DNA from 3 places in the Paenibacillus sp. S-12 genome. Region 3 is predicted to be linked to each of the others. Evidence: riboswitches for the same ligand, from Rfam matches in the RefSeq annotation. Region 3 holds a riboswitch; each other region holds the start of a gene.
What was found. Region 3 has a riboswitch for cyclic di-GMP ahead of NO352_RS06540 (glycosyl hydrolase family 18 protein). Riboswitches for the same ligand answer to the same signal wherever they lie in the genome.
Positions count from the first base shown of each region.

Region 1 (4,768 bases), on a different contig from region 3:
AATAAATCTGTATTTCCTCATGGTCAGTCGTGGAAAATAAGTCTTCGCATACGGTACAATAGAGGCACGAATGCAACAGTAAGGGGGTGCCTCTTATTTCAAAGAAGAGATTAATACTATCACGGTTGATCGGCGCTGCAGCGCTATTGTTACTGCTGACCGGATTAGCTCTTATCCTGTTTCCCAAGTGGAACGAATACAATGAACAGCAAAGAGAGCTTCGCTTGCTTACCGAATGGGACAATCTCCCTCAGGATATCATTCCTGTGTCCTCAACATCAGAGAGCGATCCGGCCGCCGGGAAGAAGAAGCTCCAACCGAAAGTCATAGATGGTCTGCATGTGTACGGCACGATTTCTATAGCGAAAATTGATTTGCGCGAACCTATGGTGGAAGGGGCTACTCCGGCTTCTCTTAAGGTGGGAAGCGGAATTGTGGTGCCTGGACGAATGCCGGGAGAGCTCGGCAACTTCGTATTGGCAAGTCACCGCAGCCTGACCTTCGGCAGGCATTTCAATAGACTGGATGAGTTAACAGCAGGGGATAAGATTCAGCTGGAAACAGCCGAACAAACGTATACCTACACCGTACAGTCGAAATCCGTCGTCGTACCGGAGGATCTGTCCGTTCTGGATCAGAATCCGGATGCACGGGAATTGACATTGATTACTTGCGAACCGATCGATACGGCTACCCATCGACTGATCGTCAAGGCTGTTATGGACAACACGCTGTAATAAGTTTGCAGAAAAAAGCGCCGCCTTCAGTATATGAATGCGGCGCTTTTCATGATTCATGATTCTATTAACTAGCTTTGCGGCGTAAAGAAGTTCTGCGTATAGTAAACTTTCGATGGGCCTCCGAAATATACCCCCACACCAATGCTAGAGAAGCCTCCCAAAATATTGGCGCGATGGCCCTTTGAATTCATCCAGTTCTCATGGACAAAAATCGCGCTAGTCTGCCCGGCTGCTATATTCTCTCCTGCTGACTTATACACGATTCCGTCTGCCTTTATCCGATCGAATGGAGACTTGCCATCTGGATTGTTATGATCGAAAAAGTTTCTCCGTCCCATGTCTCCACTATGCTTGCGCGCTGTTCCGGCAATTTTATCATTCCACTGCAGCGGCTTCTCACCATTGCGGACGCGAACCGCATTTGCAAGATCGAAAACCTGCTGTTCGAAGCTTGTCCGCAATTGCTCGCTAGGCGTACCAAAATAGCCTTTGAATGACAGCTCCACCTCTTCAGAGATAAATTGGACAGCCGTTACTGTACCGCGCTGATTCAAATCATAGAACACGGTTGCATACGCATTGCCAACCTTGTGCAGGCTGTATTTCCCACCGTTGTCCCTGTAATGATAGATCGTATTTCCTTTTTTAATACTGCTAAGCGACGTCCCAAAGGCTGCTGCAACTTCCTGCTTCGTCGCACCGAATCCAATGCCGCCATAGCTTCCCTTTGCATTTGTGTATAGGGCCACAACCTCATGATTGCGTACACCTACCTGTACATACTGCTTATAATCCTGATTGTAAATATACCACTGAAAGCCATATTCACTAAGGTCTTTGCGAGCAGGTTGGCCCAATCGCTCAATAAGTTGCTTCTCGCTCATGCCCATCGAAATGCCTTGGACATTGATTGCTGCTGTCTGAGGCGCATTCACTTTTTCCAAGGAAGGGGTCCCGCTTCCGCTCAGCTTATCTGCTGCATAGAGGGCAGGCTGAGAAATGAACATCCCGAACAGCATTGATGCGCTAACCAGCAGCGTTATTCGTTGCTTCCTGCAAGCTAGCCATAGTTTATTTTGTTGTTGAATCGTTGCGTTGTTGTCTTTTGTTGCTGTACAACGTGTCCGCATCCTTACCATCTCCCATTCTTTGACGTTGTCCGCTCGAATGAGATGAACACCAGGGGCGCTTCTTCATACGTACAAAAAAGCGCCACCCTAATGGCGGCGCACTTAAATAGACGCTCATATTGCAATTAGGGCAACCCGGCTGTCATCGCATTGTGTAAATGCATTAGACCCGTGGCTTTGCGTCCCCTGCTTTCGCTAGGGTTTGCCATTATCCAAATGTAACAGTTATATGTCTATGGTAACATGCAACTAAATGGCTTGTACACATCTGATTCATAAAGATCCCTTGATTCGTCAAAAAAGTGACATTAGCCGTCTTTGTTCTAGATTCTGAACAAATATTGAAATTGCTGAAACACAGACTTTTAAACGAATCTTACACCAACTGCCGGCTTCTTTTTAATCTTCATCACTTAGGCTGAACTTTGTCATTCGTCAGTTTGACAGCTTGAATGCCGGTCATATTTCAAGCCCGCTAACAGGAACTATCGACATGGACAAGACTGTCATGGGACATTCCTTCGGGGGCGCAACTGCCTTCAACGTGCTGAACATAAATGGTCGCGTAAGCGCAGCTGTTAATATGGATGGCTCCCTCTATGAGCTGGACATGAATCCACTTAGCAGCAAGCCCGCCATGTTCCTGAAGGCCGATAAACTCGCTGAAATGAAGGAACAGCAGCGTAAAGGAATCGGGGGACACCTTCTAAAGGGTGCCAACAATGAGTTCCCCGAAGTAACGTGTCATTAATCGTACGAAAGCAAACCGGGAGGGCAACTTTGCTTCCCGGTTTCGTGATGATACAGATTACACGGCTTTTATTTGCACCTGTATTGCTAACGCTGCCAACGCAAATAACCGGCCATAAGGCCGGCTATTTTGAATAAATCAGCTATCTTCAAGTAAATACATTTATATCATAAGCATAAATAATGGCTGTTTTTTCTCGTAACTAGAATTTAGGATTTTAACGGAATCACATTTTTGTCAATCTGCGCCTTGGATGCTTCCCCAATGAGCCCTAATCTCCACAATGCCGTTCCCTTCAACTGATAGCGTTTAGCTAGTCCAATCACGCTGCTAATCGTCTTCTCATTCTCACTCCAAGTGGAAATGCCTAATATCAGCTTCTCCTTCGGCACTTCCTTCAGAGCAAGCTTAATTGCCTCATTCACCTTGTCCAACGGCTCCGGAACTTTCCCTCTCGTATATTCATACGCCATAATAATGAGATCATCCGCCGCTGTCGAAAGTGTCTTGTAGTCGTATCCTTTATAAGCTCCATTCAACGGATGAAGCGCCAGAGACAGCTTGATGTTCGCTGCTTTGGCCTGTTTGGACAAGCCGATAACGAACTCATTATAGTCCCGCTTCGCTTTTTCGATATCGCCAGACAGACCCAAACCTTCGAAGTCGAGCACAATACCGGAAAATCCCTTGTCTGCGACAAGCTTCATAATGTCTTCAATCGCCTTGTCTCGCAGCGCCGCATCTTCAAGCATTTTCGTCAGCTCATTTTTCCTGTCAGTCGAAAATACCATCAAATACGGACTCGTTCCATCCTGCTTGGCCTTATCCAATATACTCTCAGGAGTGATATCCCCTGCAGCTTGAGGCCAGTTGTACTCGGAACCGCTTGTTGTAATCGTCCCATCGTCCTGAAGCCGTGCCCAGCCAAATGCAACCGAGTCAAATTGAGGAATGTACTGACGCTCGCCGAAGGATTTCAGCGCATAGAAAGCCAAGCTGTACATCTTCTTCGGCGGGGATTGAAGTGCAACAACCCGACTCTTCTGATCCCAAGATACTTGTGCACCGAACTGCTTGCTAAAGAAGCTAAGGGGAATATACGTGGTGCCTGCTCGTGAAAATGGCGCCGCTGCCAATTCTACCTCTTTTCCGCTGACCTTAGCTTTCTTCTGATTTAATTGAAGAACTACTACCTTTTTCCCCTCAGCAGTCGCTTGATTCGCTGTTACTGTCTTACTCTTGGCATTCCACAATACCTCAATATTAAGCGCCTCAGCAATGCCACGGAACGGAACCATCGTGCTTCCCTGTACAATGACGGGTTCAGCAGCAAACTCAAGCGGATAACCATCCAGCATAATTTTGGTTTTCGTCGAAGCCTGGCTATTTCCTGCCGCCGCTGCTGCAACCTCTGACTGCTGCGGGAACAGCAGTGTAGAAGCTACCAGCATAGACATCAACGAACTGATAAGTAATTTCTTTTTCATGAAGCTCCCTCTTTCCCTGCAAAATGACAAGATGGTGATCGAAAATGATTATCTCTATCACTCTCTCATCTCCCTTAATAATAACTCATTTTTTCATAGAAAGCCTGTTTTTCCTATATTTATGTACACGCCACAATCAGGTAAAATCTACCTCCTTGACGTACATACCAGCAATGGGCATGATTCGCACAGCACGAGAATACATATGTAATGTACAAGTTATTAACCAATGTACCAATTCCAAGTAGAAGGAGTGATTGCGTCTTGTCACAGATTCAGATCAGTCCTAAGGTAGAAGCATTCTTGCAAGGCACGAAAAAGCTGTTCATCAACGGGGAATGGGTGGAAGCCGCACAAAATAACGTATTCTCCTCTCTTAATCCTGCAACGGGAGAAGTTCTTGCTGTCGTGGCTGAAGCGCGGGAAGAGGATGTCGATAGAGCCGTTCGAGCGGCCCGCGACGCCTTCGATCATGGACAATGGTCGCGTCTAAGCGGAGCAGATCGCAGCCGCCTCATTTACAAGCTGGCAGACTTAATTGAAGCGAACAAGCAAGAACTCGCGCAGCTAGAAACGCTGGACAACGGCAAGCCGCTGCGTGAAACACTTGCTGCCGATCTCCCGCTTACGATTGAGCATTTCCGTTACTACGCGGGATGG
Region 1 is NZ_JASIUF010000026.1:72,953-77,720, reverse strand. It holds gene NO352_RS23090 (NAD(P)/FAD-dependent oxidoreductase) at 1-5, shown strand, start outside; gene NO352_RS23085 (class D sortase) at 87-737, shown strand; gene NO352_RS23080 (CAP domain-containing protein) at 809-1,870, opposite strand; cyclic di-GMP riboswitch class I at 1,997-2,087, opposite strand; gene NO352_RS23075 (alpha/beta hydrolase) at 2,319-2,621, shown strand; gene NO352_RS23070 (stalk domain-containing protein) at 2,831-4,108, opposite strand; gene NO352_RS23065 (aldehyde dehydrogenase family protein) at 4,373-4,768, shown strand, end outside.
Region 1: it holds a riboswitch for cyclic di-GMP, as region 3 does, so the genes downstream of both, NO352_RS23080 (CAP domain-containing protein) here and NO352_RS06540 (glycosyl hydrolase family 18 protein) in region 3, are expected to answer to the same signal.

Region 2 (4,768 bases), on a different contig from region 3:
TATTTACGTGTCTTACAGCTTTACAACGTTCTCAGCTTGTGGTCCACGGTTGCCTTCAACTACGTTGAACTCAACGCGTTGGCCTTCGTCCAACGTTTTGAATCCGTCGCCAGTGATTGCGGAGAAGTGTACGAATACATCGTTGCCGCCTTCAACTTCGATGAAACCGAAACCTTTTTCTGCGTTGAACCATTTAACTGTACCTGTTTGCATGAACAAATACCTCCTAAAATTTACATGACCTCTTATTTACATTAATAAATAAAATTCACATATTGGACAAGGTTATTCTGTTTCAAAATAACCCTCTGCAATATGTGAATCAGGTCAAATTTGAATATAGTTATCTTACCACAGGATTACCTAAATAGCAATTCCTGTTTTTTTAATTTGTTTTTGAATCGCGTTGTCGAAGCCGTACCTTCAACGAACTTGGACACGACAGCAGCTGCGCTAGTTCACAACGTCTACTCGATCAACCTTCTTAATCGTCATATATATAACGAATACACCAATTAGTGCCAAGCTAATTGGAATGATAATGATGGAATTTAACGATATACCGCCAACTCCTACATTGTTGGAGCATACAATAAGCGAAATAATCAAGGAAGAAGTAATCGTTACTGGCGTCGAATATTTCTTCATGCCAAAATATAAAGGAATGAGACTCATCAAACTCGCTGCCAGTGCGTTCATCACGAATTGGAATGCCCCTTCCCCGATAATCGACAAGGTCAGCGTCTCTTGAATGCTGGGTTTCACGGCATTAGCCGTCAGCAAAATCGCACTGAGCACGATTTCAGATAAAATAATGCTGACGAATGTAAATGTACAAACAATGAACAGCTTACTGATCAAGAGCTTTTTCCGGCTTATCGGGTACATGAACAAGATGTTGATGGTCTTAGATTTATACTCCTCGATAATATATCGTGATAATAGCACAGCTGCAAAGGTAATAAACGTCAGCCGTACGATTGAATCCACGCCCGCAAAAAGGGCATTATATTCGGGAAAAGCAATATCATCTAACGGTGTCCGGGTATATAACATTAAAAATAGTAACGCCATCATGACGACGTTAGCTATGATCGCCCCACGTATGTATCCGCCAATTTTAAACTTTCGAAGCTCCAATTTTACTAGATTAAGCAACATGATCGCCTCCATCCAATAACGATAAAAAGTACTGCTCCAAGGAACTGTTTTTCTTGTGAATCGATTCAATTTGGATATCATTCAGGACCAATTCCTTCGTCAACACTCCTTGCTGGATATTCGGATCATATACCCGGATCATCCGCTCATCCATAACCCGCAGATTGTGTATGCCTAACTTATCTTCTAGCAGGAATGAAGCTCGCGTGCAGTCGCTTGTCACAATCTCAACATATTCACAATTTTTCATTCGAACCTCATCCATGGATACTTCTTTAATTAACCGGCCATGATTAATGACGCCAATCGTATCTGCGACAAGCTCAATCTCACCCAATAAATGACTGGATATCAAAATTGTCGTGCCATATTGCTTGCTCAGCATAAGCAGCAAATCCCGGATCTCCTTAATCCCTATCGGATCCAGTCCGTTAATAGGCTCATCAAACATAAGCAACTCCGGCTTCGTCGATATTGCTCTCGCGATACCGAGGCGCTGCTTCATTCCTAATGAAAAGTCCTTGACCGATTTATTTCCAACATGATGAAGCTTCACAAGCTCCAGTGCCTCATCAATGGAATGCATATTGTGATACCCCATATATGCACAATGCAGTTCCAGATTATCTCTCGCCGACAGCTTGTCATAAAATACGGGGTATTCGATAATTGTCCCCATGCGGGATAGCAGATGATAGGAATCAGGAGCTAATGTTTCTCCGAACAATTCGATTTGACCAATCGTAGGCTTAATTAGGTTCGTAATCATCTTCATGATCGTTGTTTTGCCGGCCCCGTTCGGCCCTAGAAATCCATAGATCTCTCCCTGGCGAATATTCATATTTACATTCGAGACGACCTCTTTGCCTTGGAACGTCTTCGACAGATGATGTGTACGTACTAGATACGTCATGGCAGTATCTCCTCTCACTCAGTTGCCAATTTCCCGATGTCTTCATAGTTATTGTATAAGACAGTGTTCTCTTATTCCTTACTCAATCCTTACAAAAATCTTAAGCCCTATGGGGTGATTGTTTTACCGGCTGTATACACCATATGTGAATTTGCAAATCAGTCTTTTAACTACTCTAATTATTATCATATGGACATGGCGGCGATTCAAATGAATATTTATGTTCTATATCTGAATTCACTAGCATATCAATTTCTCGTAATAGAGTAAGATACGACACTCTGTCCGATGTATGATTCAACTCTAGTAGGTTAATACTTGTAGTATGTATACCAACTAGTATTTTCTTATCATTGACAAATTGTTCCTCTTAACCTATATTGAGCATGATAGTTCCCTATGCCTAGGATCTCAGTCATCTACGCTTACATTTACGAAGCACTTAATTAAATCTCATAGGGCACACTAATCGAAAGATTAGGCCGCAAAGCTTCGGAGTCTAACGGTCTTATGACCTATGACAGTCCGGCTGCAACTAACGATCACGTTATTGCAGCCGGACTTTTTTTATTTATGTGAGGTTCCGACGGAATTAACTTTCCGTTGAGCTATATAAATAAGAATGAGGAGGCATGGACTCACTGTAGTTAAGGGAGGAATAAAATGAAAAAATGAGGTGGCGAATTGAATGAAACGTAGAGTAAAGTTAGCTGTAACATGGCTGTGCGTATTTGCCGTGTTCTTCGGGTTTATTCCTCACACACTGCAAAGTGCAGATGCAGCCGCACAAGATCCAATCTGGCCAGAATCAGGTGCTGTGAAATTAAGCAAGACAGCGAAGCCAACCGGGACGCCGGGAGAATGGAAGATTACTCTAACCGCCGAAGGGAAGAACGTTGAAGCCGGTGACACCGATGTCGTACTTGTCTTAGACAAGTCAGACAGTATGAGATCCTACAAACGGTTAGACAATGCCAAAAAGGCAGCAGAGAAATTTGTAAATACGCTGCTTTTTTCCAACGTCAAAACAAGAATTGCTCTTGTCACGTTTAGCACCAGCTCAGAGGACACATCATCCGGATTCCTTGGCCAGAATGATAAACAGCAGCTCCTGAACAATATTAAGGGTATCTCGGCTTCCGGAGGGACAAACATACAAAGCGCTCTCTACACAGCACATCGTTTATTAGCTACCAAGAGTTCAGCCAAAAATAAATTTATTGTGCTGCTCAGCGACGGTGCGCCAACGTTCAGTTCTCCTGCAAAAAAAGCTGCCTCTTATTCATGGCCCAACAATAAGTACAACTTTGTATTATCAGATTTTGACTACACCAAGACTATCGGTTCAGGCAACAGCTATCAATTATCCTCTGGCTTGTTCGGGGATCGATACACGATAGGCAACTATACGGTTAAGGACAATGGAATTCCTACGATATCTCAAGCCAAGGCATCCAAGGATGCAGGAATCAACATTTATTCGATCGGGCTTGAGGTCGGCAATGATGCTAACGCTGTATATGTATTAAAAAACAGCGCTTCAGCAAACAACTATTACCCATCTGACAGTGCGGAGCTGGAGAAGGTTTTCTCTGAACTGGCAGGGAAAATCTCTTACGCGGCTGAAAATGCTGTAGTCAAGGATCCGATGGGTGAAATGTTTAACCTTATTTTCAAGGGTAATGCACCTGTTGAAAATCAAGACTATAAAGTATCTCAAGGGACAGTGAAATGGGATGCAGCTTCTGAAACGTTTGTATGGGACGTTGGCAACATCGTAGAAGGAAGTCCGGCAACCTTGACATATACCATCAAAATGGACTCTTCCAAAAATCCAAGCGCCGATGTCAATTACCCGACAAACGGGCGAACTACCATAGAATACACAGATGTGAATCAACAACGTACATCAAAAGAGTTTGAAGTGCCGCAAGTCAGCTTCGGCAAAGGCTCCATACTTGTGAAAGGCTACAAGGTAAATGACCAAGGCGAGCCTATTAACGCAGACGGCAAGGTTGTTGAACGTGTGGATCTTGCAGAGCAGTTGTACAGTGGATCCTTCACCGTCAACGGCAAGGACGCGCTGGACATAGGGCCGAAATACAAGGTTCCTGCTCCGAAGCTTGATAACTATGTATTGAAAAAGGGTACTGACCCTACAGAAGAAACGTTAACGATTCAGGAGCCTAATAAAACCATATGGTTCGGATATGCGCTAGCTCCACAAAAGTTAACGATTAAGTACGTAGATAGAGAAACAGGTAAATCCATCGCTAACGACGACTCTTCTCTCTCCGGCACAATCGGACAGACGATTACGTTGAAGGCTCTGGATATTCCGGGTTACACACCTGAGAAGACTGAGGTTCAGTACACGTTCAAGGCCAAGGACAACGAGTACACCTTCTTCTACAAGAAAACGGATCTCCCTATCACTATCAAGTTCGTCGATAAAGATACGAGCAAGTCCATTGCTGACGACGACACTTCTCGTTCAGGCAAAGTTGGCGAGGCCGTTACGTTGAAAGCTCTGGATATTCCGGGTTACACGCCTGAAAAGGCGGAAATAACCTATACCGTCAAAGCTACAGACAACGTGGTTACCTTCTTCTACAAAGCAAACGCTCAAAAAGTAAACATCCACTACATTGACCAAGATACCAAGCTACCTATCGCAAAAGACTCTTCGAAAGA
Region 2 is NZ_JASIUF010000026.1:117,600-122,367, reverse strand. It holds gene NO352_RS23270 (cold-shock protein) at 13-213, opposite strand; gene NO352_RS23265 (ABC transporter permease) at 454-1,161, opposite strand; gene NO352_RS23260 (ABC transporter ATP-binding protein) at 1,151-2,074, opposite strand; cyclic di-GMP riboswitch class I at 2,524-2,611, shown strand; gene NO352_RS23255 (MucBP domain-containing protein) at 2,763-4,768, shown strand, end outside.
Region 2: it holds a riboswitch for cyclic di-GMP, as region 3 does, so the genes downstream of both, NO352_RS23255 (MucBP domain-containing protein) here and NO352_RS06540 (glycosyl hydrolase family 18 protein) in region 3, are expected to answer to the same signal.

Region 3 (4,768 bases):
CCAGGCAGGAGCGTTCCGCTGCCATAGCACATCGTCATGATGTTCACGACTTTGACATCCACGCCGGCAGACAAGTAAGCTTCCAATACATCCAATTGAACAGAAGTCAGACCGCTTGGCAGTACAGGAAGTGTTAATACAATATCGACTCCCGTTGCATCCTGAAGCTTCTTAATCGCCTGCGCGTTAGCGACATTCAGCGCTTTGTTCTGAGCGCCGCCCTCAATGTCGAGGTCTAATCGGGTCAGTCCATAGCCTTGAACAATTTCCATATACGTATGGAAGAGGGTATCGGTGTCTTGAGTCACTTCCCAAAACGATACGCCATTCAAACCGCCCAGCGAGATCGTGACATCGCCGCCCATTTCGCGAATTTCCCGAATAGACTGCTTAATCCCTTGGTATTGGGTGTTATCCGCATTCTTTTCATTCAATACGGAATATCCTCCCCAGCCCCATTGCACTTTGCCGTCCGCGATTTGCTGCGAACTGGATTGAATAAAGCCGAGATTGAAAAATTTCACGCCGGTATCCTCGGAAATTCTAGCGAGGTTAGGGGCGCCGTTGTTGGAGTATCCTGGCTTGGTAACCCATGCAACCATATCAACGAATGGAGAATTGACTTGCTTCGGCCACTCGATTCCTTGGCCAACCCCAAAATCATATCCCGGGGCTGTCGCTTCGATAACGGAAATGGTGCGTTTTTTCTCGACCGTTAATCCTTGCGAATCCGTAACGGAGTACACCAGCTCATACTTGCCCGTAGCATTCGTATTAACATCTCCCGTCACGGCAATACGGGAAGTCAGATCTCCGTCTTCTGCGTCCGTAGCAGTTACGCCGGCCAGCTTATCAAAGTTGTCGCCAACTGTAAGCGTCAGATCTGCTATGCCATGCAAAACAGGCGGTTGATTCTTGCTTGGAGCTTCTTCGACAACAGTAATGGTGCGTTTTTTCTCGACCGTTAATCCTTGCGAATCCGTAACGGAGTACACCAGCTCATACTTGCCGGCTGCATTCGTATTAACATCTCCCGTCACGGCAATACGTGATGTGAGATCTCCGTCTTCTGCGTCCGTAGCAGTTACGCCGGCCAGCTTATCGAAGTCGTCGCCGACTGTAAGCGTCAGATCCGCTACGCCATGCAAAACAGGCGGTTGATTCATGCTTGGAGCTTCATCACCCAGAATGAGTTGTCTGTTCATTTCCGGGCTGTTATTCGACACCCGCTGAACCAGCTCCATGCTTGTAATCTTGGCATCTCCCTTCAGTTTGAACGTATAGGATCTGCCAGTTTCAATCGTTTTTGCATCATAGACCGATTTCAAATCGACGACCGTGTAACCGTTCTCATTCGTTACGGTTCCCGCCAAATAATCGCCGGAAGTCAACGGCCCATCGGCTTGGATGTAAAGCTTCGGCAGCTTAACCGTTTTTGCTCCTCTTTCCACCGCTTTCAACACTTGATTCGATTCGGTCAAAGACTCGTTATTGAAGAGGGTAATTTCATACCCTTTGCTGTTGCCCCAAGCCTCAGTATACGGTTTCACATCCGCCGTTACGTCCAGCTTGGTATATTGGATTTCATGTGTTGTCAACGCCTGGCTTCCGAAGAGGCCTTCTTTCGTTGCCTTTGTTAATTTGTCGCGCTTGGCAGGATCCGTAGTAGGGGCATCATTGGAAGCCATCCAAGCAATGACGCCGCCCAGACCGTTTTCAAGCACATATTTCGTTTTCTCTTGAATAGATCTTTCATTGTCATACGTGTAGAATACGCCAGTTGTCCCATCATACAGATATGGAGCTTTGGCGGCATCATCCCAATATTCCTTGAGATTCGGGTAAGTGGCCTTCAGCTTGTCGAGGTTGCGATAAGACCAAATCCCTGTTCGGCGGCCGCCGTCCCCAATAGCGAGCGCTGCTTCGCCAACCGCGCCGCGGGATGGAGTCAGATCCGCATCCTTCGCGGATAGTGCCGCATCGCCGAATAAACCCGGATGATTCGGATCGGATCCTTGCGACACTTTATCCCAGCCGCGAGTATAGTAGGCTGCCCCGATCACAATCTTATTCGGCTCAGCACCTTGCTGAATCAAATAATTCACGCTCTCGTCGATGGACAGGTTGTTGCCCGTGAGCGGGTCGTTCGGGTTCGTATACAAGCCGGTATGGTGGCCGCTTACTTCATCCCATGCGCCGCGCATGTCATAAGTCATAATGTTGGCAAAGTCTACAATGTTGAACAGTCTTGGCACATCAATGCCGATATCAATCTTGCTCTTCGGCGCTGGAAGCGCAACAGACAGTTCATATGCTTTACCAAGCTCGGCTCCTTGCTTATTCAATGCGTTTTTGATGTCTTGCAGGAGCAAAATATAATTGTTTTTGTCCTCCGGCATGGCGTATTTCGTACCTTCATCGTTCTTATTATCGACCAAATCGGGCTGTCGAACTTCAGCCGGGAACTCCCAATCGACATCCACGAAGTCCATGTTTGTGTACTTGATGAATTTCATGACATTTTGGATCAGATTCGCCCGTTTTGAAGCATCGGCTGCTACGACAGCGAAGTCGCCTGATTTCGACCATCCGCCAAGAGAGATGCCGATCTTCAGATTCGGGTTTTCTGCGCGCAATTGCTGCAGGGCGATAAGGATGCCTGCATTGGCCGCTTGCCATTGAACGCCATCCTGGCCGACAGGCGCTTCTACAGCCGCATCCTTGTCCGTAAATACAAGGTTGCCTTGGGCATCAAAATCGAGAAACGCATAGTTCAAATGGGTTAATTGATCGGCCGGAATATCCTTGGGATAAAAGTTTCCTTGTCCTCCCCAAATTGACCAATCGCCATAGTACATGACATTCCGGATTTCCTTTGTTGCATTTTTGACCACAGGTTCCTGTGCTGCGGAAACAGTCGTTCCTGCGTAAGCCGGCGCCAACGAAGATACGAACATCATGATGGTCATTACCGTCATTGCGAACAATCTTCGGGCACTCCGCTTTCTCCCAGTCTTCATCCGTTATTCACTTCCTATCAATAGATTTTATTAATAGGCAGCTAGGGTGGGGCATCTCGCCATGAATCATACAGAAACAACGAATACGACTAATAGAGATGGGGTTCTATTAATCGGCGTCTGGCAGGCATGGAATTTCTTCCTTAGCCCCTTTAGTTTTGCGTCACTAGATTTCCCTAGCTTTGCCTAGTCGTGCTTGTGCAAACATGCATACTCTTGCATAACGATACATGTTTACACCGTTAAATATACAGCAGTTTCGCGTTTCGTTAATGGGTCATGCGGCTCAAATGTGAATATATGAACATAGGACGATATTATTATTCAGTTGAAATCTATCATGTTGAAATTCGGATGGAATAAGGGGATGTATGTTAATTCCATATGGTTTGATACTGGACATCAAGCCTGTAACTGCAACGTTCCCTTGTTACTCCTTGTAATGCTTTTTTACAGATTCTTCATGTCCGGAAAGGCTTGGGCAGTAGGTCTTAGGGAGGATGGGAGATGTATTGCAGTGTGGGTGAACGAGCCAGAGTTCGCAAAATAATAACGGAATATAACTTTCCTTATAAGTCAAATTCATGCAACTAAATAGTTCCTTTGATGGATTTAAAAGGATTTATCCTTCGTTTTTGGGTAATTATACCTCGTCCATAAGTTGGAGAATCAGGAATAAAACAGTGGGCTGACGATCATTTTTCAAAAACGGAACCAGGATTGCTTTGACAGGTAATCCATTTTATTTTATAGTAAGTAACACACTAACTACTAAAGGAGTTGCCATGGAAGAACTTTTTAAAGAACTTCAGAAGTGGGGCTTTTCGCAATATGAATGTAAGGCGTATATAGGGCTGTTAAAAAATTTCCCCATTACCGGATATGAAATAAGTAAAAGGTCAGGTGTACCTCGTTCAACGATTTACGAAGTGTTAGCAAAATTAATGGATAAAGGTGCGGTTTATACAGTACCTTCTGACCCTGTAACCTATGCACCCTTACCCGCAAAAGAATTAATCCGTCGCTTGCGTAATGACTTTGATAATTCTATGGATTATCTGGAAAAGAATTTATCTGCGTTAGAAAGTGAACAGGAAGTAGATGTCATTCGACGCATCAGCAGTGATGAACGCGTTGCGGCCGAAATGATTGACATTATCGATAAAGCGGAAGAAGAAATATGGTTGTCGATTTGGGAACCGCAAGTCTCTTCTGTAAAAGGTGCTGTAGATAGGCGGATAAAAGAGGATATTCACGTTTTTTCGATTCTTTTTGGAGCACCTGAGATTCGGCTTGGTGTAACGACTCATCACAATTATATGGCTCCAGAAGTAGCTGAGGAACGTATGAATGGTCGCTTAACGATTGTTGCACGGGACAATGAAGAAGTATTAATTGCAAACTTTTCGCCAAACACACCGGCATGGGCGGTAAAAACAGAAGACCCGGCACTTGTGTTAATCGCGATGGAATACATCAGACATGACATTATGTTTTCAGAATTAGTGAAAGAAGTGGGTCCAGAGAAAACAGAAGCACTTTGGAAAAACGACCCTAACCTATTTCATGTTGTTACTGGAAAACGGTTCAAATAAATTGAACCGTATTTTCTTTCTCTTTTTCATAGTAGTTAGTGTGTTAGCTTCTAATGTTTAAAAATAAGGAGGGGATGAAATGAGTCTGTCGAATGTCCAAATGAATTCGACTCAGAAAGATGAAGACAGCTTTATCCAAGGAGTAAAAGATTG
Region 3 is NZ_JASIUF010000005.1:784,138-788,905, forward strand. It holds gene NO352_RS06540 (glycosyl hydrolase family 18 protein) at 1-3,020, opposite strand, end outside; cyclic di-GMP riboswitch class I at 3,133-3,217, opposite strand; gene NO352_RS06545 (TrmB family transcriptional regulator) at 3,806-4,615, shown strand; gene NO352_RS06550 (AzlC family ABC transporter permease) at 4,695-4,768, shown strand, end outside.